Regions from separate parts of the Pseudomonas sp. 24 E 13 genome, predicted to be linked through region 1. Evidence: riboswitches for the same ligand, from Rfam matches in the RefSeq annotation. Region 1 holds a riboswitch; the other holds the start of a gene.

What was found. A riboswitch is a leader RNA that binds a small molecule or an ion and turns the genes downstream of it on or off. The one in region 1 is predicted to bind cobalamin.
Region 2: linked by a shared signal. The riboswitch ahead of BFP90_RS26055 (CbtB domain-containing protein) and the one ahead of BFP90_RS20860 (ABC transporter substrate-binding protein) in region 1 are both predicted to bind cobalamin.

Annotation. Positions count from the first base shown of each region.
Region 1 is NZ_CVTO01000147.1:9,847-19,957, forward strand. It holds gene BFP90_RS20840 (aldehyde dehydrogenase family protein) at 1-97, shown strand, start outside; gene BFP90_RS20845 (protealysin inhibitor emfourin) at 256-555, opposite strand; gene BFP90_RS20850 (M4 family metallopeptidase) at 584-1,645, opposite strand; gene BFP90_RS20855 (DNA/RNA non-specific endonuclease) at 1,781-2,710, shown strand; cobalamin riboswitch at 2,783-2,977, shown strand; gene BFP90_RS20860 (ABC transporter substrate-binding protein) at 3,092-4,102, shown strand; gene BFP90_RS20865 (FecCD family ABC transporter permease) at 4,099-5,103, shown strand; gene BFP90_RS20870 (ABC transporter ATP-binding protein) at 5,100-5,864, shown strand; gene BFP90_RS20875 (hypothetical protein) at 6,045-6,269, opposite strand; gene BFP90_RS20880 (alpha/beta hydrolase) at 6,300-7,253, opposite strand; gene BFP90_RS20885 (tryptophan-rich sensory protein TspO) at 7,253-7,693, opposite strand; gene BFP90_RS20890 (nucleotidyltransferase family protein) at 7,822-8,385, opposite strand; gene BFP90_RS20895 (GlxA family transcriptional regulator) at 8,501-9,457, opposite strand; gene BFP90_RS20900 (SLAC1 anion channel family protein) at 9,574-10,111, shown strand, end outside.
Region 2 is NZ_CVTO01000159.1:75,649-85,759, reverse strand. It holds gene BFP90_RS26080 (SET domain-containing protein-lysine N-methyltransferase) at 1-1,318, opposite strand, end outside; gene nfuA (Fe-S biogenesis protein NfuA) at 1,518-2,102, shown strand; gene cobM (precorrin-4 C(11)-methyltransferase) at 2,358-3,104, opposite strand; gene BFP90_RS26065 (cobalamin biosynthesis protein) at 3,175-3,567, opposite strand; gene BFP90_RS26060 (CbtA family protein) at 3,564-4,268, opposite strand; gene BFP90_RS26055 (CbtB domain-containing protein) at 4,280-4,468, opposite strand; cobalamin riboswitch at 4,564-4,781, opposite strand; cobalamin riboswitch at 4,824-5,024, shown strand; gene cobW (cobalamin biosynthesis protein CobW) at 5,117-6,178, shown strand; gene cobN (cobaltochelatase subunit CobN) at 6,181-9,942, shown strand; gene BFP90_RS26040 (ATP-binding protein) at 9,942-10,111, shown strand, end outside.

The DNA of each region.
Region 1 (10,111 bases):
TGGTGGTGTGAAGAAAAGCGGATTCGGCCGTGAGCTGTCGCACTTCGGCGTACGCGAGTTCTGCAACGCGCAGACGGTGTGGCTCGACCGTCAATAAACAGCCCTGGCTTCAACACACATCAAAGGTGGGAGGGGGCTTGCCCCCGATGGCGGTGGATCAGCCAGACATCTGTCACTGACACACCGTTATCGGGGGCAAGCCCCCTCCCACATTTGGATCCAGACAACCTTGGGGGCCGTACCTATTCTAAGCAATCAGCGAATATGTCGCCGCACGCACTGCACCAACCCGTCCAGCGCCTGCGACTTCACCGGCGCCAATACGCACACGGTGTGTTCACGCTCGCCCTCGGTCACGGTGAGCGTGTAATGCACCTGCCCAGGATTGCCGGAGGGTTGAGTACTTTGCGGCAACTGGAAAAACTTCGACTGCTCGATCAGTTGCCGCAACTCCTGCTGATCCTGCTCGGGCAGTGCATCGAGCTCGACACTGCGAGGTTTGGCCAAGCCCGGAAAGAACGCCGGGCCGCCGTTTTCCTTGATCGAGATTCGCATGGCTGTTCCTCACCGCCCTGGCGGAGTGTCAGACGTTGATACCGACCGCTTTCCAACCTTCCTTCACGGCCTTCTGCTCATCCTTGTTCGCGCCATAAAGGCGCCCGGCGACATCGTAAGTGATACGTGCAAAACGCAGAAACCCCGAGTTCGGCCGCAACCGCGAATCACGCAGGGCGTCATACCAGATACGCCCGGCACGCTCCCAGGCGAACCCGCCAATACGCGTAGCAACCTGATAGAACGCATGGTTGGGAATGCCGGAATTAATGTGCACGCCACCATTGTCGTCATAGGTTTGCACAAAGTCATCCATATGCCCCGGCTGCGGGTCCTTGCCCAGCAATTTATCGTCAAACGCCGTGCCGGGGGCCTTCATCGAGCGCAGCGCGGTGCCTTTGATCTTTTTGGTAAACAGCCCCTTGCCGATCAGCCAATCGGCGTCCTCGGCCTTTTGCTTTAAAGCGTACTGCTTGATCAGCGATCCGAACACGTCCGACAGCGACTCGTTCAACGCACCCGACTGGTTGAAGTACATCAACTTGGCTTCATCCTCGGTCACCCCGTGCGCCAACTCGTGACCAATCACGTCCAGCGCCACGGTAAAGCGGTTGAACAACTGCTGGTCGCCATCACCAAAGACCATCTGGGTCGAGTTCCAGAAAGCATTGTTGTAGTCCTGGCCAAAGTGCACGGTGGCATCCAGCGCCATCCCGGCATCATCGATGGAATTGCGATTGAACACCTGGTCGAAAAAATCGAAGGTCGCGCCCAGGCCGTCGTAGGCCTCGTCCACCGCGGCATCACCGCTGGCGGGTTGCCCTTCGCCACGGATCAGCTTGCCGGGCAGGCTGTCGGTGTTGTCGGCGCTGTAGATCGAGCGCTGCTTCTCGGCGCCCGCCAGCAGCGCCATGCGGGCCGGGCCTTTGGCGGGCACGGCGACCATGCGCAACGAGCGGAACGTGCTGTCCTTGGCGCGCGTGCGCAGCGCAACCTCGCGCTGGGCTTTGTCACCGTGGCGCGCGATCTGGTCGAGCATGTACGGCGGGATCAGGCAGAAAATCGGATTTCGCGGGTGGCGAACACACATAAGCTGGCTCCTTTTTGGCGTGTGGTGAACGGCCGGTTAACGACTTCAGGATAGACGCGCGTCCGCCGCCTGGGACAAATTGTCATGAAATCATGTTGCAGTCGTGTTTATCCAAGGCCCATCAGGAAATCCCCCATGCCCGCACGTCACGTCAAAATCGACCTGTCTTACCGCCCAAGGCTTGCCGACCTTCGCCCTCTGATCGCGCCCGCCCCTTCCCTGCTGGAGGCCAGGGCCGCAACCCCGCGCGTCACCGCAGCCAAGGACCTGCAGAACCGGCGCGGTTACGCCGAGGATTTTCTCGGTAGCTTCGCAGTGCCCTGGCCCACGCTGGACACGGCCCTGGCAGGCGATGCCCAACCCGGACGCCTGGACTACACGCACTTTTCCATCAGCATGTCGCGCTCGCGACGCCTGGCGCTGTATGTCGGCGTCAACATCGACGGCGACAAGCACGTGGATATCGTGCGCAGCAACGACACCTGGGCCTACGATGGCCGCCTGCCCCTCGACGCCCAGGTGGGCGAAGACCTCTACGCCGGTAATGGCCTGGACCGTGGTCACCTGGTGCGGCGCCAGGACCCCAATTGGGGGGACGAGGCGAATACCGCCAACGTCGACACCTTCCACTTCACCAACTGCTCGCCGCAGATGAGCGGCTTCAACCAGAAGACCTGGCTGGAACTGGAGGACTACATCCTCGACAACACCCAGCGCTGGAAAGCTCGCGCCAGCGTTTTCAGCGGCCCGGTGTTCGCCGACGACGACCGCCTGTACCGTGGCGTGAAAATCCCCCAGGCGTTCTGGAAAGTGGTGGCCTACCTCAGCGACGACGGCAAACCCTCCGCCAGCGCCTACATGATCGACCAACGCAACGAACTGGGCCAACTGGACCTGGTGTTCGGTCCGCTCAAAACCTACCGGCGCAGCGTGTTGCAGATCGAACAACTGACCGGCATCCGCTTCGGCAACCTGGCCGACTACGACGGTTTCAGCAACGAGGAGCGCGCCACGGGGACGCGGATCGAAGCGCTGGTGCGGGGGCCGCAGGATATCCGACTCTGACCACGGCGCACCGGGGCCCCGCGTTATCGTTGACGACCTTCGCGAGCAAGCTCGCTCCTACAGGTCGTGATCGACTACCATAGCGCCGCCGGTTCCCGCACGGGACTAATAGGGAATTCGAAACGTCGTCCGCGACGTCAATCGAAACTGCCCCCGCAACTGTAGGTGCTGAGCCTGCTCCCCACTGCCACTGGACGTTGTCCGGGAAGGCCGGAGCCTGGCGACGACGCATCAGTCAGGAGACCTGCCGGCCAAGTGACTCACTAACCGGCGGGGTGTCCGGGAAGGCCATCCTTGTGCTGCCCGGCCGGCAGCGCGTGTGGGTGTATTTCCGAACCGTTCCTGCCTTGCTTCATCGACGGTTCAAACGGAGATTGCCCCATGCTGCCACGCGTTACGGCCCTGATCATCGGCCTGGGTGCCTGCACCCTGGCCCAAGCCGCACCGACCCACTACCCGCTGACCGTCGAGAACTGCGGCAGCTCGATCACCTTTGCGCAAGCCCCTGCACGCAGCGTGACCATCGGCCAGGCCGCCACGGAGATGCTGTATGCGCTGGGCGTGGGCGATAAAGTGGTCGGCACGTCGCTGTGGTTCAACGATGTACAGGCGCAGTACAAGGCGCAGAACGCCAGCATCGAGCGCCTGGCCAATAACGAGCCGAGCTTCGAGGCAGTCATCGCCAAGCGCCCGCAACTGGTGGCCGCCGAGCTGGAATGGGTGGTCGGCCCTCAAGGTGTGGTGGGCACCCGCGAACAGTTCCACGAACTGAATATCCCCACCTACCTGCTGCCCTCCGACTGCGAAGGCAAGGACAACCTGGTGGGCGCCGACGGCACGCGGCTGGAGCCGTTTCGCATCGAGACGATCTACAAGAGCCTCAGCCAACTGGCCGAGATCTTCGACGTGCAGGCGCGCGGCCAGCAACTGACCGATGACCTCAAGGCGCGCCTGGCCAAGTCGATCGCCACCGCGCAGGGCAAAGGCTTGAAACAGGCCAGCGCGCTGGTCTGGTTCTCCAGCGCCGAAATGGCCAGCGACCCGTACGTGGCCGGCCACAAAGGTGTTCCGCAATTCATGCTGCAAACCCTTGGCCTGCGCAACGTGGTGCAGTCCGACGAAGAATGGCCGGCCGTAGGCTGGGAAACCATTGCCAAGGCCAACCCCACCTTCCTGGTGATCGCGCGCATGGATCGCCGTCGCTACCCCGCCGACGACCATGAAAAGAAGCTGGCCTTCCTGCGCAGCGACCCGGTAACGCGCAACATGGACGCGGTAAAGCACAACCGCATCATCATCCTTGACGCCCTGGCGCTGCAGGCCAGCCTGCGCACTTTCGACGGCCTGGAACAACTGGCCGCCGCCATCGACAGCTACAACCTGCCGCAATGATACGCACCCTGCTCGCCCTTACGCTGCTGCTGATCGCCCTGCTTGCCGGCGTGGCCATCGGCGAAACCGCTATCTCGCCGCAGGTGGTACTCCAGGTGCTCGCCAACAAACTGTGGGCGGCCGGCTACGTGCTCGACCCCATCGATGAAGGCGTGGTGTGGAACTACCGCCTCACCCGTGCCCTGGTCGCCGGTGCCTGTGGCGCGGGCCTGGCAACCTGTGGGGTGATCCTGCAGTCGTTGCTGCGCAACCCGTTGGCCGACCCGTATCTGCTCGGCATCAGCGCCGGCGCCTCGACAGGTGCGGTGCTGATCGCGCTGATCGGGGTGGGCGGCGGGCTGATTTCGTTGTCGGCCGGCGCCTTTGTCGGCGCCATGGCCGCGTTTGCCCTGGTGATCCTGCTGGCGCGGGCCAGCGGCTCGTCCAGCGGCACCGGCCAGATCATCCTGGCCGGCATTGCCGGTTCGCAGTTGTTCAATGCGCTCACCGCGTTCCTGATTACCAAATCCGCCAGTTCCGAACAGGCCCGCGGCATCATGTTCTGGCTGTTGGGCAACCTCAGCGGCGTGCGCTGGCCATCGGTGTGGCTGGCGGTGCCGGTGGCGGTAGCGGGGCTGGCGGTATGCCTGTGGCACCGCCGTGCGTTGGATGCGTTTACCTTCGGCACCGACTCGGCGGCCTCGCTGGGCATCCCGGTGCGCCGCGTGCAGGTTGTGCTGGTGGGCTGCGCGGCGGTGGTCACGGCGGTGATGGTGTCGATTGTCGGCTCCATCGGGTTTGTCGGGCTGGTGATCCCCCATGCCGTGCGCTTGATGCTCGGCACCGGTCACTCGCGCCTGCTGCCGGCCAGCGCCCTGGGCGGCGCCTTGTTCCTGATCGCGGCGGACGTGCTGTCGCGTACCCTGATCAAGGGCCAGGTGATTCCGGTGGGCGTGGTCACGGCACTGGTCGGTGCGCCGGTGTTCGCGCTGATCCTGATCGGTCGGAGAAATGCACGATGACGGTACTGAGCTGCACCGGCCTGGGCTTCAAGGTGCGTGACGCCGAGTTGCTGTGCGATATTCATCTGCAGGTGCAGTCGGGGGAAACCCTCGGCATCGTCGGGCCGAACGGCTCGGGCAAATCCACCCTGCTCAAATTGCTCGCCGGCTTGCGCACCCCGGCCAGCGGTGAAGTACAGCTGGACGGCAAGCGCCTGGGTGAGTTGTCGCGCCGCGCCATCGCGCAGCAATTGGCGGTGGTGGAACAACAGGCCGACACCGACGACGCCATCCGCGTGTTCGACGCCGTGGCGCTGGGCCGCACGCCGTGGCTGTCGGCGTTGAGCCCATGGTCCGATGACGACGACCGCATCGTGCGCCAGGCCCTGCACGACGTGGACGCCACCCACCTGAGCCACCGCGCCTGGCGCAGCCTCTCGGGTGGCGAACGCCAGCGCGTGCACATCGCCCGAGCACTGGCACAACGGCCCCGGATTTTGTTGCTGGATGAACCGACCAATCACCTGGATATCCAGCATCAACTGACCATCCTCAAAGGTGTACAGGGTTTACCGGTCACTACCCTGATCGCCCTGCATGACCTGAACCAGGCGCTGACCTGTGATCGCCTGGCGGTGCTGGACCGTGGGCGCCTGGTGGCGCTGGGCACGCCACTGCAGGTGCTGACGCCGGAGCGGTTACATGAGACATTCGGGGTACAGGGGCATTACCTCACGGACCCCTTCGACGGCGCAAAAATCCTGCGCCTGCGCTGCAGCTGAACCCTGTGACGGCGGCACAGCTGGCGGTGATTCACATGTGGGAGGGGGCTTGCTCCCGATGAGGGCGAGTCAGCAAAAGCGTCAATAACTGACCCACCGCTATCGGGGGCAAGCCCCCTCCCACATTGGAACACCAGAGGCCATTGCATCGGTGTCGCCTGCACTACCGGATTGGCGGCCTCATTCCACCTTGATATGGGTGATTCCCACCACCTGCGCCTGCTCGAGGATTTCCTCCGGCGTCGCATCCGCAGCAGGCAGGATCAAGCCGTTTTCCGCATCACCAAAATGCAACTGCAGCAAATGCACCGCCGCTTCATGCACAGGCAACTCGGACTGTTTGAGCTCAAATGTATGAGTGCGCGGTTCGTCATTGAACCGGTAGTTCAAGGTGTAAGCAGGCATTGGGGAATCCTCAAAATGAGAAACAACTGATTAACCTGACTCAGCGATCAGTTTTTTAGTTCCCACACGATGCAGCTGCTGCGTTATCCATTTGCGACTGTACGCCAACACGCTGTCCGCCAGCGCCACCGGAAAATGAATGAAGCCATGGGCCGATTCCGGCAGCAGATGCGCTTCTACTCCGCTCCAGCGTTCGGCGATCAGCAGCGTGTCATCCTTGAGCGGGTCCAGCTCGCCCACAAACATCAACGCCGGCGGCAGGCCGCAGAAGTCGCCATACAAGGGTGACAGCGGCGGCTGTCGACGTGCTTCGTCGGTGATGTCCGGCGTGAGCAGGCGCAGCGCCGCAACCATGCCCGGCCCATCCAGCAGCAGCGTCTGCGGCCCGGCCGCGCGCACGCTTGGCGTGCCGGTCAAGTCGTAGACCCCGTAGTACAACACCGCGCCAGCGACGCGTTCGAGCAACGCCGGCCATTGCTTGAGCGCCAGCAACGTCGACGCCGCCAAATGCCCACCGGCCGACTCGCCGACGAAAAATACCGGCAGGCCGGCAAACTCCGTGCAGTCGGCCAACAGCCAGCGCGCAGCGGCCAGGCAGTCTTCGAGCAGCCCCTCGACCGGCGTGTCGACCGCCAGCCGGTAGTCCACCGACACCACCGCCACGCCGCAGGCGCGCACCATGCCCAGGTTGAGGTCGTCGTTCATCTGCGCATTGCCGATCACCCAACCGCCGCCGTGGATGTCCAGCACTACGCCTTTGGGCGCACCCTCGGGCCGCATGATGCGCACCGGCACGCCGCCGACCAGCCTGCGCTCCACCACCGGGGCCTTCTTGAAACGCTGACTGGTTTGCAGCAGCGCCTGGATCACACGGGGGGTGACGCGGTTGCGAATTTTAAAGCGCGGCATCCACGACAGCTTCTGATTGAAGCGACGCATCTGGGCCAGTTCGGCCTCGCTGGCGGGCCAGGATTGGTAAGCCATCAACGGTTATTCCGCAAAATCGAGAAGTTCAACGCCGCGGCCACACACAGCCAGGCGAGGTAAGGAAACAGGATCAAGCCGGTAATCAGGTCCAGGCGCACCGCCAGCACCACCATCGCCGCCACGGTCAGCCACAGCAGCACAATGATCACCATCCCGGCGAGCAAGCGGTGCGCGCCGAAGAACACCGGCGTCCACAGTGTATTCAACGCAATCTGAGCCGCCCACAGGGCCAACACCGTTTCACTGCCGGGGATCAGGCTCAAGCGGTAACCGGCCCAGGCCAGCAACAGGTAGATGAGGGTCCACGCCACCGGGAACAGCCAATTGGGCGGGGTAAAGCTGGGCTTGACCAGGGATTCGTACCAGGCGCCTGGTTTGAAAATGACACCGGTACTGGAGGCGGCGGCGCAAGCGAGCAGGAAGATGAAAAAGGTCATGGTCGGTCCTTGAGAGGCAATGGTGGAAAGCAACGCAGTCTTTTCCAGTGACTCGAACGGGCGCGCATAAATTCCCTATACGCGGCAAAAATGACAGGCAGGCCATCTGTTCAATATGCCGTGAAAAATCAGTCCGGCTCCACAATCCTGAGCCAGGGCCAGCGCGCCTGATAACTCCCGGCCTTGCGCAGAAACAGCTCAGGCTCGGCATGCACGGGGTTCATGCGCAGCACGCCGTGCTCCACATCCGCCAACCCATAAGGCGCATACACCTCACCCGTGGCAATGTCCAAAGCGATGCACGTGCCCGCCACCAGATACCGGTCCACCCCCTGCCTGGCCGAGTGCAATTGCGGGTATGGCCGGCCAAAGCGCTGCCCATACCAGAGGTGAACGCGCGCCTGGTTCTTGACCTCCACGTTGACGCCCAGGTCCTGGAACAACGCCTCGGCCCTTCGAATCACCGCATCCTCCGCCTCGTAGGACAGGTCTTCATCGAAGTAGAAAACGTCATAGTCCTTCACCCCCCCGTCCGCCGGCCGCTGCGCCTGATGATTCCACACCGCCTGGAACAGGCAGCCCGCCGTGAGCATGCACTGCGGCACGTCCAACGCCGGCAAGCGCGCGGTGATCTCGACGTTGATGGGGTTGGCCATGGCCAGTTCGAGGAAGGTGTTGACGGTCAATGTCATGGAAACTCCCAGGTAATCCGGCTCGAATTTGTTCGCCGAAAACGCCCTATCTGCGTTTACGCGCCAGGCCTTCCGCGTGAGTGTTATCGGGCCAGAAGCGCGCGCTGAAGTAAGATTACACCGATGAAAAGCGCTTTCGGTAATCACTTGGCCCCACGCCGAGACGCCGCATGAATGCCCTTCTGAACCCATCCGTATTGGCATAGCCGACGGTGTCGGCCAAGCGTTTGAGTGATACGTCCGAGCCTTCGATCAGCCGCCTGGCCGTATCGATCCGCGCCAGTTCGACAAATTCGGCCGGGGTCGAACCGGCTTCGGCCTTGAAGATACGGGCGAAGTTGCGCTCACTCATACCGGCGCGGGCGGCCAGGACGGGTACGCTCAAGTCGGTCTTCAAGTGCTCCACAACATAATTCTGCACGTCTGCGATCACGCTGCGTTCGGCGGTCTGCGCCGCCAGGTGCGCGCTGAACTGCGATTGCCCGCCAGGCCGCTTGAAGAACATCACCATTTCACGGGCAACGCTGAGCGCCAGTTCTCGGCCGTGGTCTTCTTCGACCAGCGCCAACGCCAGGTCCATGCCCGCTGTGACCCCGGCCGAGGTGTAGATGTTGCCATCCTTGATATAGATGCTGTCCGGGTCGACGCGGGTGTGCGGGTACTGCTCCGCCAGTTTTGCGCTGGAATTCCAGTGAGTGGTGACATGGCGGCCGTCGAGCAGGCCAGCGGCGGCCAGCAGAAAAGCGCCGCTGCAGACCGAGCCGATCCGACGTACGGATTTCGCCTGCCGGCGCAGCCAATCCTGCACCACAGGGTCATGCGCAATTTCGTCGATGTGGGGGCTGCCGGCCACGAGCAAGGTGTCGATCCTGCCTTTATGAGTTTTGAAGGTTTCGTCGATACCCAGCTTCAAACCACTTGAGCTTTTGATCATCCCCTTGTCGGCACCGATCACTTCGACCCGATAGGCACGTGGATTGCCCAGTTGCCTGGCTGCTTCGGCAAAAACGTCGGCAGGGCCGACGACGTCCAGCAGTTGCACGCGGGGGAATGCCAGGAGCGTTATGCGCATGATGTCTGTCCTCGTCGACTAATTGGCTGAATACGTCGCTATACAACTCTTTCAGCCAGCGGCTCATTTGGCTGAAAATAGCCTCAACAGCAAATTCAGTCAAACAGGAGACTGCCATGAACACTGCATCCCCCCCCAGCGCCGCTGCTGCTCAAGCGGTACACACCGGCACGACGTCCATCAAGAACCTGCCTGTCAATTTGTTTGGCTCGGTCATGGGCTTGGCCGGCCTGAGCCTGGCGTGGCGCTTGAGCGGGCAGTATTACGGCGTCGGCGGCGCGTTGGGTGAAGCGATTGGTGCCCTGGCCGGCTTGGTATTCGTGGTGTTGACCTTGGGTTACCTAACCAAATGGGCGAGACATCCTGGCGCGGTGAAAGCCGAGTTCAACCATCCGATCGCCAGTAACTTTTTTGGCACCGTCACCATTGCAATGTTGCTGCTGTCGGCAGTCGCCGCGCCCCACAATGAATGGCTCGGACAGGCGCTCTGGATACTGGGGAGCTTACTGACCGTGTTGCTCGCAGGCTTCGTGGTGTTGCGCCTGTTGTCGGGCAACCAGGACGCGTTGAATGCCGTACCTGCCTGGCTGATTCCAGGTGTTGCCACCCTCGATATCGCGGTCACCGGCGCGCACATGCCCATGGCCTGGGCGG
Region 2 (10,111 bases), on a different contig from region 1:
GGCCAGTGTTTACTGCCCAACTGAGCGTCGGTTGGATTTTTGCCGCAACCACCAGCGTTTGTTGTGCTGGTTCGTCGGCATACACACGAAGGAACTCACCTGGCAGATTGAGCAGTTGCTCGAACGTCATATGCCTTGATGAGCCCGGGGCGACCGACTCGGCCAGGATAAATCCGCTTTTGAAGTTGACCCATGCGCTGGAGGTGCCGTAAGGCAATTCATCTGGAATGCCCTCGACCCATACTTCACTGGGAATATTGGCCTTGAGCACGCAGACGGCCAGGCGCGCCGTCGAGGCATTGAGGCGTAATGAGCGCTCATACTCCTTGTTCAGCGACTGACGAATGAACCCATAGTTGATCGCCGGGGGGATGAACGCTTTGAGTTCGTTGTCGTTGAGTGAATGGGCGTCTGGCGTGATCGTCAGCCAGAGTGCGCGCCAGAGCAGTTTGACCATGACGGCTTGCAGGCACGCTTGGCCATCGCTGGCGCCATACCAGTCCAGGGCCACGGCGATGGATTGGCCCAATGCCAGGTTTTCGGGGGTATTGAGGATCTGTTCCAGGAGTACGGTGGGGGTGGTGTCGAGTGCTGCTTGTTGCGCAGGGGTCAACCGCTGGGGGACGACTTGTGCGAACAACGACTGGGCCTTGTCGCGCTCGAGGTCGCGCACGACTTGTTTGATGATTCTGTCATCCTCAGGCCCTAGCAAGTGTTCCAGGTCGCTGACATGGCCATCGTGACCTAGTTGGCAAAGCGCCCGATATTCCTGCAGGTAATATTGCACAGCTTTCCACTGGGCCAGGGTTGCTGGGGCGGCGGGTATGATTGCGTAATAGGCCAATACCAGATCAAGGCGCACTGAGCCGTCGCTTTTGACGCCGTTGCCGACTTTGCGGTAGACGTCCAGCAGGATGTCTATCTGGTTGGCCCAGTAGAGCGGCGCTTTGCGCAACACAACCGGATGACCGCCAATGTCGAACACCTCCGCCGGGTCAGGGATAGGTGATTTCGACGTACTGAGCAGGTCGGACAGAAAGTCGTAAGGGAAATCGCCGAGCGGAGAGTGGTTGGGCGAGGGTTTTGCACTGAGGAACGCCTTGAAGTCGTCATCTTCTTCCAGGATTTTAAGCACGCGAACAGCGGCTTTGCATTCACGGCCCAGTGCCGAGTCTGCTGGAGGGCAGTAGTAAGACTTCAGCGCGTTCTCAAGGGTCGGGCCCTGGATCAGGCTCGCCAGATGGTCCAGCAGGTGATCGAGGTCCGACAGGCGCGCAGGTGGGCTCTTGGACATGAGTCGGGAAAGTGTGGGCTTCATTAAAACCTCGCGAGTGAGCAATTAAGATCGCGATGTCATGCTAGAGAGATGTGCATTCTCGCAAGTGCTACATAGATAGGTATTGCTGAAGGACTCAGCAGGACGCGGCCCCCGGGATGCTTTTCCGACAAAAACACTCGGACTTTGTACCTGCGTAATAATTTGGCGTAAACTGCCGGCAAGCCTGTGAGGAGTTTCCATGACTGCCATAACCATTACCGACGCCGCCCACGATTACCTGGCTGACCTGCTGTCCAAGCAGAACACCCCGGGTATCGGTATCCGCGTCTTTATTACCCAGCCTGGTACCCAGTACGCCGAGACGTGCATTGCCTACTGCAAGCCTGGGGAAGAGAAGCCTGAAGACACCGCATTGGGGCTCAAGAGCTTCACCGCGTACATCGATGCCTTCAGTGAAGCCTTCCTTGACGATGCCGTGGTCGACTACGCCACTGATCGTATGGGTGGCCAATTGACCATCAAGGCGCCCAATGCCAAGGTGCCGAACGTCAACGCTGACAGCCCGGTCAATGAGCGTATCAACTACTACCTGCAAACCGAGATCAACCCGGGGCTGGCCAGCCACGGCGGCCAGGTGAGCCTGATCGATGTGGTGGATGACGGTATCGCCGTATTGAAGTTCGGCGGCGGTTGCCAAGGCTGCGGCCAGGCGGACGTGACCCTGCGTGAAGGCATCGAGCGCACCCTGCTCGAGCGCATTCCCGAGCTCAAGGGTGTACGTGACGTGACCGACCATACGCAGAAAGAAAACGCCTACTACTGAGTAAGGTGTTCACTGCGACGAAAAAACGGCGCCCCGTGAGCGCCGTTTTTTTATGCTTAAAAAAGGATTAAGTGTGGGAGGGGGCTTGCCCAATATTGTAGGAGCGAGCTTGCTCGCGAAAAACTCACAGGCGCCGCGTTGATTCAGAAAGCCCGCGTTATCGTTGACGTTTTTCGCGAGCAAGCTCGCTCCTACAGCTTTATTGGATTTATTGATTTAAATCAGCGGATTGATTGGGTTTTGTGAAGTAGAAACTCAAGGTCGGTACAGGTGCGCATGCCCCGCCCGATACAGTGACGACTCGCTGAACGTGTCACTGGCCAGCACTCGACCCACCACAATCAACGCGGTACGCCGAAACCCCTTGGCCGCGACTTTTTCGGCGATATCCGCCAACGTTCCCACCACCCAATCCTGATCCGGCCAGGTCGCGCGGTGCACCACGGCGATCGGGCAATCGGCGCCATAGTGCGGCAGCAGCTCCGCGACGATCTTCTCCAGGTGGTTGACCCCCAGGTGAATCGCCATGGTCGTGCCGTGGCGGGCCAGGCTGTCGAAGTCCTCGCCGGCGGGCATGCTGGTTTTATCGGCATAGCGGGTCAGGATCACGCTCTGGGCGATGTCCGGCAGGGTCAGCTCGGTTTCCAGCAGCGCCGCGCAGGCCGCCACTGCGGTGACGCCGGGAATGATCTGGAAGGGGATGCCCAGCTCACGCAAATGGCGAATCTGCTCGCCAATCGCCCCATACAGGCTCGGGTCGCCGGAGTGCACGCGTGCCACATCCTGGCCTTGCGCATGGGCAGCCTTGATCAAGTCGATGATCTGTTCCAGGTGCAGCTCGGCGCTGTTGACCACCTGGTGTGCCTGATGACCTTCGAGCACCGCCGCAGGTACCAGTGAGCCGGCGTAGATGATCACCGGGCAGCTGCGGATCAGCCGCTGGCCCTTGACGGTAATCAGTTCCGGGTCGCCGGGGCCTGCGCCGATGAAGTAGACGGTCATGGGGAATTCCTGTTGTAAAACGGGCGAGCATGAAGATTGCTCATGATCGAGAGCGGCAATTATCGGGATTTTAACCGGCGCAGGCTAATGCAAAGGTAGCCTGGGCGGTTTTCCTGCGGGTAATCAGCAGGCGAGCCGGGCCGTGGGCGAGTCGCTCGGCCAGGGCCAGTGCGGCGCTTTCGGCGATGCCGTAACAGCCGGTATGGCTGAACGCGACGGCTGATTTGTGGCTCAGCCGATGTTCATAGCCCGCCAGCTCTTCGGCGCTGAAACACTGCAACGGCAGGTTCAGCAACCGGGCCAGGGCCAACAACCCTGGCTCAGCCTGTTTGCGATCAATGCTCGCCAGCGCGGTAATGCGTTGGCGTTCAATGCCACTCTCGGCGAGGGCGCTATCAAGGAGCTCCAGCAGGGTGCGCACGTCACAGCCGCGCTGGCAACCCAGGCCGACGACGAGGGTCATGCCGCGTAGTGTTCATCGCGGTTACGGCGAAACAGCCAGGCACTGTTCAAGCCAAGGGCCAGCCAGAACGCCACATTGGTCAACTGCGATGCGATCTTGAACTGGGCCTCTAGGGCCTCCGGGGCCAGCATGGCGTGGACTTCCGGCTGCGGAGCGCCGATTAGGTGGGGTACGGCAAGGATCGCCACACCCAGCACCTTGAGCACCCCGCCGCGACCGAACACCAGCAAGGCAATACCGGCAGCGGTAGACGCAGCGGTGCCGATCCACCAGATCTGTCGTTGCGCCAGATCAGCGGCGGCGGTGCCCGGCAGCTCGGGCGGCAGGCCCAGGGTCGGCGCGAGTACGAAGGTGGCATAACCGGCCAGGCCCCACAGCAGCCCTTGAGCTGTGCGGGTGGGTGCGCGCAGGGTGTACAGGCCGGCCAGCATCAGCGCAAACCCGACCGCTACTACCAGGTTGCCACCGGTGGTCGACAGCACGCGCTGCCAGCCATCTTCCGGTTCCCAGGCTTCGGCGTCGTGGGTGTGGGCAGCAGCCCCTGCGGCATGTTCATGGGGCACTTCGGCCACGGCTGGAGCCTTTTCAAAGGTCTCCGCCTGCAAAATCAACGGCGCGACCCACAGGCTTTGCAGCAGGGTCAGCAGCAGGGCGGCCAACAAGCCGGTGAAGCCTGCGGTTTGGGCAATACGCTTGATCATGTCGACAGGTCTCAGTGGCACGGGAACGCGGCGCTGTGGCGGGTATCGTGGGCCGCGTTGTGCACGGCCTCGATATGGGAGAAGCCGGCGAAATACACCAGGCACGCGCCGAGGATCGACGCACCGATAGCGGCGGTCAGGCGTTGGCTCAAGGTGGCAGTGCTGCTGGCTGCGGGCGAAGTGCTGCTGATGATCGACATGGCGCGTCCCTTTCAGGTGTCAGGGTGGAACGAGCGCATGCAAACCCCACGCGCCAGGCACGCAGGGTTTCGAACAGCGCCCGCCCACCGCGGGTTTGTTATCTGATTTTTCGGGCCGGTCTCCGGGCTTGCGAGGGGCGCTCTTGAACAAAGAGTGGGCCTTATCAAGCATCTCCTTCCCATGCATACGCACAGTGGATTTGACGCTTCGCTCGCTTACCGTTGCGGGGGCAGCACCGGACTTGCCATGGGTCTATGGCGCACCGGTTTCCCGTTTCACCCTGTGAAGGGCACCCGAAACAAGATGAGTAGGAGAGCATGGGCCGGGGACGGTAGTCAAATGCCGCGAGCCCCTGTAGCCTTGCACCCTCGAGGTTCTTCGGCTGCGGTCGAAGCTAAGAAGGGAACGCGGTTCAAGCCGCGGCTGCCCCCGCAACTGTGAAGGGTTCAGTTGACTGCCACGCCACTGCCGAGACGGCGGGAAGGCGCAGTCAGCATGGGTCGCAAGACCTGCACGCCCCAAGCCAGGAGACCTGCCTCGTCACTGATTTTTCAATTCAACCGGGCGGGGTGATCCGGTGACGAAATCCGCTGCTGCGCGTCGCCGCAGGGCCTGTCGTCCCGTATGCCCGCCCCAAAGGGCATCCGATGAAAACACTGGCCAAACTCCCCGTCACCATCGTTACCGGCTTTCTCGGCTCGGGCAAAACCACCTTGCTGCGCCATATGCTCGACAACGCCCAGGGCCGTCGCATTGCCGTGATCGTCAACGAGTTCGGCGAGCTGGGCATTGACGGTGAAATCCTCAAGCAGTGCTCCATCGGATGCACCGAAGAAGAAGCCAACGGCCGCGTCTACGAGCTGGCCAACGGCTGCCTGTGCTGCACCGTGCAGGAAGAGTTCTTCCCGGTGATGCGTGAGCTGGTCGCCCGTCGCGCCGACCTTGACCACATTCTCATCGAAACCTCGGGCCTGGCCCTGCCAAAACCGCTGGTACAGGCTTTCCAGTGGCCGGAAATCCGCAGCGCCTGCACCGTCGACGCGGTGATCACCGTGGTCGACAGCCCGGCCGTGGCCGCCGGCACCTTCGCCGCGTTCCCCGACCAGGTCGATGCCCAGCGCAAGCTCGACCCGAACCTGGACCACGAGTCGCCGTTGCACGAGCTGTTCGCCGACCAATTGGCCAGTGCCGACCTGGTGATCCTCAACAAAGCCGACCTGATAAGCGCCGAAGACCTGGCCCGCGTGCGCCTGGAAGTGGCTGAAGAGCTGCCTCCGGCGGTGAAGATCATCGAAGCCAGCAGCGGTCGCGTGCCGTTGGACGTGCTGATTGGCCTGGGCGCCGGCTCCGAGGAGCACATCGACGCGCGCCACAGCCATCATGATCAGCACCACGACGGTGAGGACGACCACGATCACGATGCCTTCGACTCCATTTCCATCGACCTGCCTCAAGCCGATGAAGCCCTGTTGCTCAACGCCTTGACCCAATTGGTGGTGCAGCACGGCATCCTGCGCGTCAAAGGTTTCGCTGCGATCCCGAACAAGCCGATGCGCCTGCTGATCCAGGGCGTGGGCACGCGCTTCGACAAGCACTTCGACCGTGCCTGGGGCCTGGAAGAAGCACGCACCACGCGCCTGGTGCTGATTGGCCAGGAACTGGATGCCGTGGGCCTTGAAGCGCAACTGCGCGCCGCCCTCAGCGTTTAACCATGCACCTGCTCAGGACCCAACCCGGTGGCTTCGTCGCGGACGACAATATCGCCGACCTTGGCCAAACCCCCGCCGAGCTGGTGATCCTGTGCAGCGGCGATTCCAGCCTGGCGCTGCTCGCCGAAGCGGCGCAGCAACTGCCCGAGGATTACCCCAGCCTGCGCCTGGCCAACCCGATGCAGGTGCAGAACCACGCCTCGGTCGACTTGTACGTCGATGAGGTGTTGCGCCACGCCAAGGTCATCCTGATTTCCCTGCACGGCGGCATCGGTTATTGGCGCTACGGCATCGAGCGCCTGGTGGAACTGGCCGGACGCGGCGTCACGCTGATCCTGGTGCCGGGGGACGATCGTCCGGACCCGGAACTCAGCGGCCTGAGCACCGTCGCGGCCGAACAGCGCGAGCGTCTGTGGCACTTTCTGCGCCAGGGTGGCCTGGGCAATGCGCTGGACTTTTATCGCTGCCTGGCCAGTGCCCATCTGGGCCGCGACTATGCCTGGGCCGAACCGCAAACCTTGCCGCGTACGGCGATCTATCACCCGCACACCGCCAATGCCCGCCTCAATGACTGGCAGGCGCAGTGGCACGCCGACTTTCCCGTGGCTGCGGTGCTGTTCTACCGCTCGCACTTGCAGGCGGCCAATACCGGGTTTATCGATGTGTTCTGCCAGCGCTTGCAGGCCGCGGGCCTGAACCCGTTGCCCATCGCAGTGGCCAGTTTGAAAGAGCCCGGTTGCCTCACGGTGGTCGAGGACCTGTTGGACGACGTGCAAGCCGCAGTGATACTCAACACCACAGGCTTTGCCCAATCCAGCCCGGAAGCACCGCACCTGCGCCCGTTTCGGCGCAATATCCCGGTGATCCAGGCGATCTGCGCCCAGGATAACCAACCCGGCTGGGAGGCCAGCGCACAGGGGCTCGGCCCCCGCGACCTGGCGATGCACATTGCCTTGCCGGAGCTGGACGGGCGCATCATCAGCCGGCCGATCAGCTTCAAGGACCTGGCCTGGCGCAGTGAGCGCAGCCAGTCGGACGTGGTGTGCTACCGCGCCGCGCCCGAGCGCATGGATTTTGTCGCCGAACTGGCGCGCCGCTGGGTCGAGCTGGCGCGGCTGCCGAATGCGCACAAGCGTGTGGCGCTGATCCTGGCCAATTATCCAACCCGCGACGGCCGTATCGGCAATGGCGTGGGCCTGGATACGCCGGCGGCAGCGCTGAACATCCTGCGCGCGTTGCAAGCCGAAGGGTACCCGGTGCCGTCCACCTTGCCGGACAGCGGCACCGCTTTGATCCACGCCTTGCTGGGCGGCGTCACCAACGACCTGGACAGCCTGGACCTGCGCCCGTGCCATCAAAGCCTGGGCCTGGACGACTATGACGCAATGTTCCAGCGCCTGCCCGAGGCCAATCGTCAAGCGGTGCTCAAGCGCTGGGGCGCGCCGCATCAGGACCCGATGTGCCGCGACGGCCGTCTGATGATCGCCGGCCTGCGCCTGGACCAGACCTTCGTCGGCATTCAACCGGCGCGCGGTTATCAGGTTGATCAGAGCGCGGTGTATCACGACCCTGACCTGGTCCCGCCCCACGGCTACCTGGCGTTCTACTTCTGGCTGCGCCAGACCTACGGCGCCCATGCGCTGATTCATGTGGGCAAGCACGGTAACCTCGAATGGCTGCCGGGCAAGGGCGTGGGCCTGTCGGAAAACTGCTGGCCGGACGTGCTGCTCGGCCCGCTGCCGAATATCTACCCGTTTATCGTCAATGACCCGGGAGAGGGCGCCCAGGCCAAGCGGCGCACCCAGGCGGTGATCATCGACCACCTGATGCCGCCCCTGACCCGCGCCGAAACCTACGGCCCGCTACGCGACCTGGAATTGCTGGCCGACGAATATTACGAAGCGCAGTTGCTCGACCCGCGACGCGCGTTGGAATTGCAGAAAGACATCCTCAAGCTGGTGCGCGAAACCCGTATCGACCAGGAACTTGAGCTGGACGGCGAGGCCGATGCCGACATCTGGTTGCCGCGCCTGGACACCTACCTGTGTGACCTGAAGGAATCACAGATCCGCGACGGCCTGCATATCTTTGGCGAATCGCCGGCGGGGCGCTTGCGTATCGATACCTTGCTGGCCTTGCTGCGCATTCCCCGTGGCGATGGCCGTGGCGCGCAATCGAGCTTGTTGCGCGTATTGGCCAAGGCGTTCGAGCTGGGTTTCGATCCGCTGGACTGCGCACTCGCAGAACCGTGGACCGGGCGTCAGCCCGAGGTGTTGCGCAAGCTCGACGCACAGCTGTGGCGCACCGCCGGTGACACCCGCGAGCGCCTGGAGCTCTACGCGACGCGCCTGATCGAGCAGGCGCTGGAGGGGCCGCTGGAGCAGTTGGAGGAAGCCGGCTGGGAAGAGGTGAAGGCGGTGGTCGAGAGCCTGCGCATTGTTGTGGCGCCGCGCCTGGATGCCTGCGGCCCGGCAGAAATGCGCGGCCTGCTGGATGCCCTGGGCGGTCGCTTTGTGCCGGCCGGTGCCAGTGGCGCGCCGAGTCGCGGCCGCCTGGATGTATTGCCCACGGGGCGTAATTTCTTCACCGTGGATGTGCGCAACTTGCCGACCACCACGGCCTGGCGCATCGGTTTCCAGTCGGCCAGTCTGTTGCTTGAACGGCACCTGCAGGACCACGGCGACCATCTGCGCCAGCTGGGCCTGTCGGTGTGGGGCACTGCCACCATGCGCACCGGTGGCGACGATATCGCCCAGGCCATGGCGCTGATGGGCGTGCGCCCGGTATGGGCCACCGGCAGCCAGCGCGTGGACGACTTCGAGATTCTGCCGATCAGCCTCTTGGATCGTCCGCGTGTCGACGTGACGCTGCGCGTCTCCGGTTTCTTTCGCGATGCGTTCGCCAATCTGATCCGCCTGTTCGATGCGGCGGTGCAAGCGGTGGCGGCCCTCGACGAGCCGGATGACATGAACCCGCTGGCCGCCAAGGTGCGCAGCGAGCGTCAGGCGTTGCTTGAGTCGGGCCTTGACGAAGCGGCCGCAGCGAAACAGGCCGGCTGGCGCATTTTCGGCGCCAAGCCAGGCGCCTATGGCGCGGGCGTGCAGGGCGCAATTGACGGTCGCCTGTGGCAAAGCCGCGAGGACCTGGCCGAGGTCTACCTTAACTGGGGTGGCTACGCCTATGGCGCCGCCGACGAGGGCACCGCCGCCCGTGGGCAATTCGCCCAGCGCTTGAGCCAGGTGCAGGCGGTGCTGCAGAACCAGGACAACCGCGAACACGATGTGCTCGACTCCAACGATTACTACCAATTCCAGGGCGGCATGCTCGCCGCCGTGGAAACCCTGAGCGGCAACAAGGCCGCCAGTTATCATGGCGATCACAGCCAGCCGGACCTGCCGAAAATCCGCACCTTGAAGGAAGAGCTCAATCGGGTGGTGCGCTCCCGTGCGGCCAACCCGAAGTGGATCGAAGGCGTGAAGCGTCACGGCTATAAAGGCGCGTTTGAAATGGCCGCGACCGTGGACAACCTGTTCGCCTTCGACGCCACCACCGCGTTGATCGATGATCACCAATACGCGCTGCTCGCCGACGCCTACCTGCTTGACCCTGACACCCGCGCGTTTGTGCAGCAGCACAACCCCGACGCCCTGCGCGACATGACCGAGCGCATGCTCGAAGCCCAGCAGCGCGGCATGTGGCAAGAGCCGGGCGCCTACCGCGAAGCGTTGGAAAACCTGTTGCTGGATATGGAAGAAGACAGCTGATGACCGATATTGCGCATTTCCCGCTGGCCGCCGTGGTCGGTGCCGATGAGCTGAAACTGGCGCTGTGCCTGAACGCGATCGATCCCCGGATCGGCGGTGTGCTGATCGAAGGCCCGCGCGGCATGGCCAAGTCCACCCTGGCCCGTGGCCTGGCGGACCTGCTCGCCAG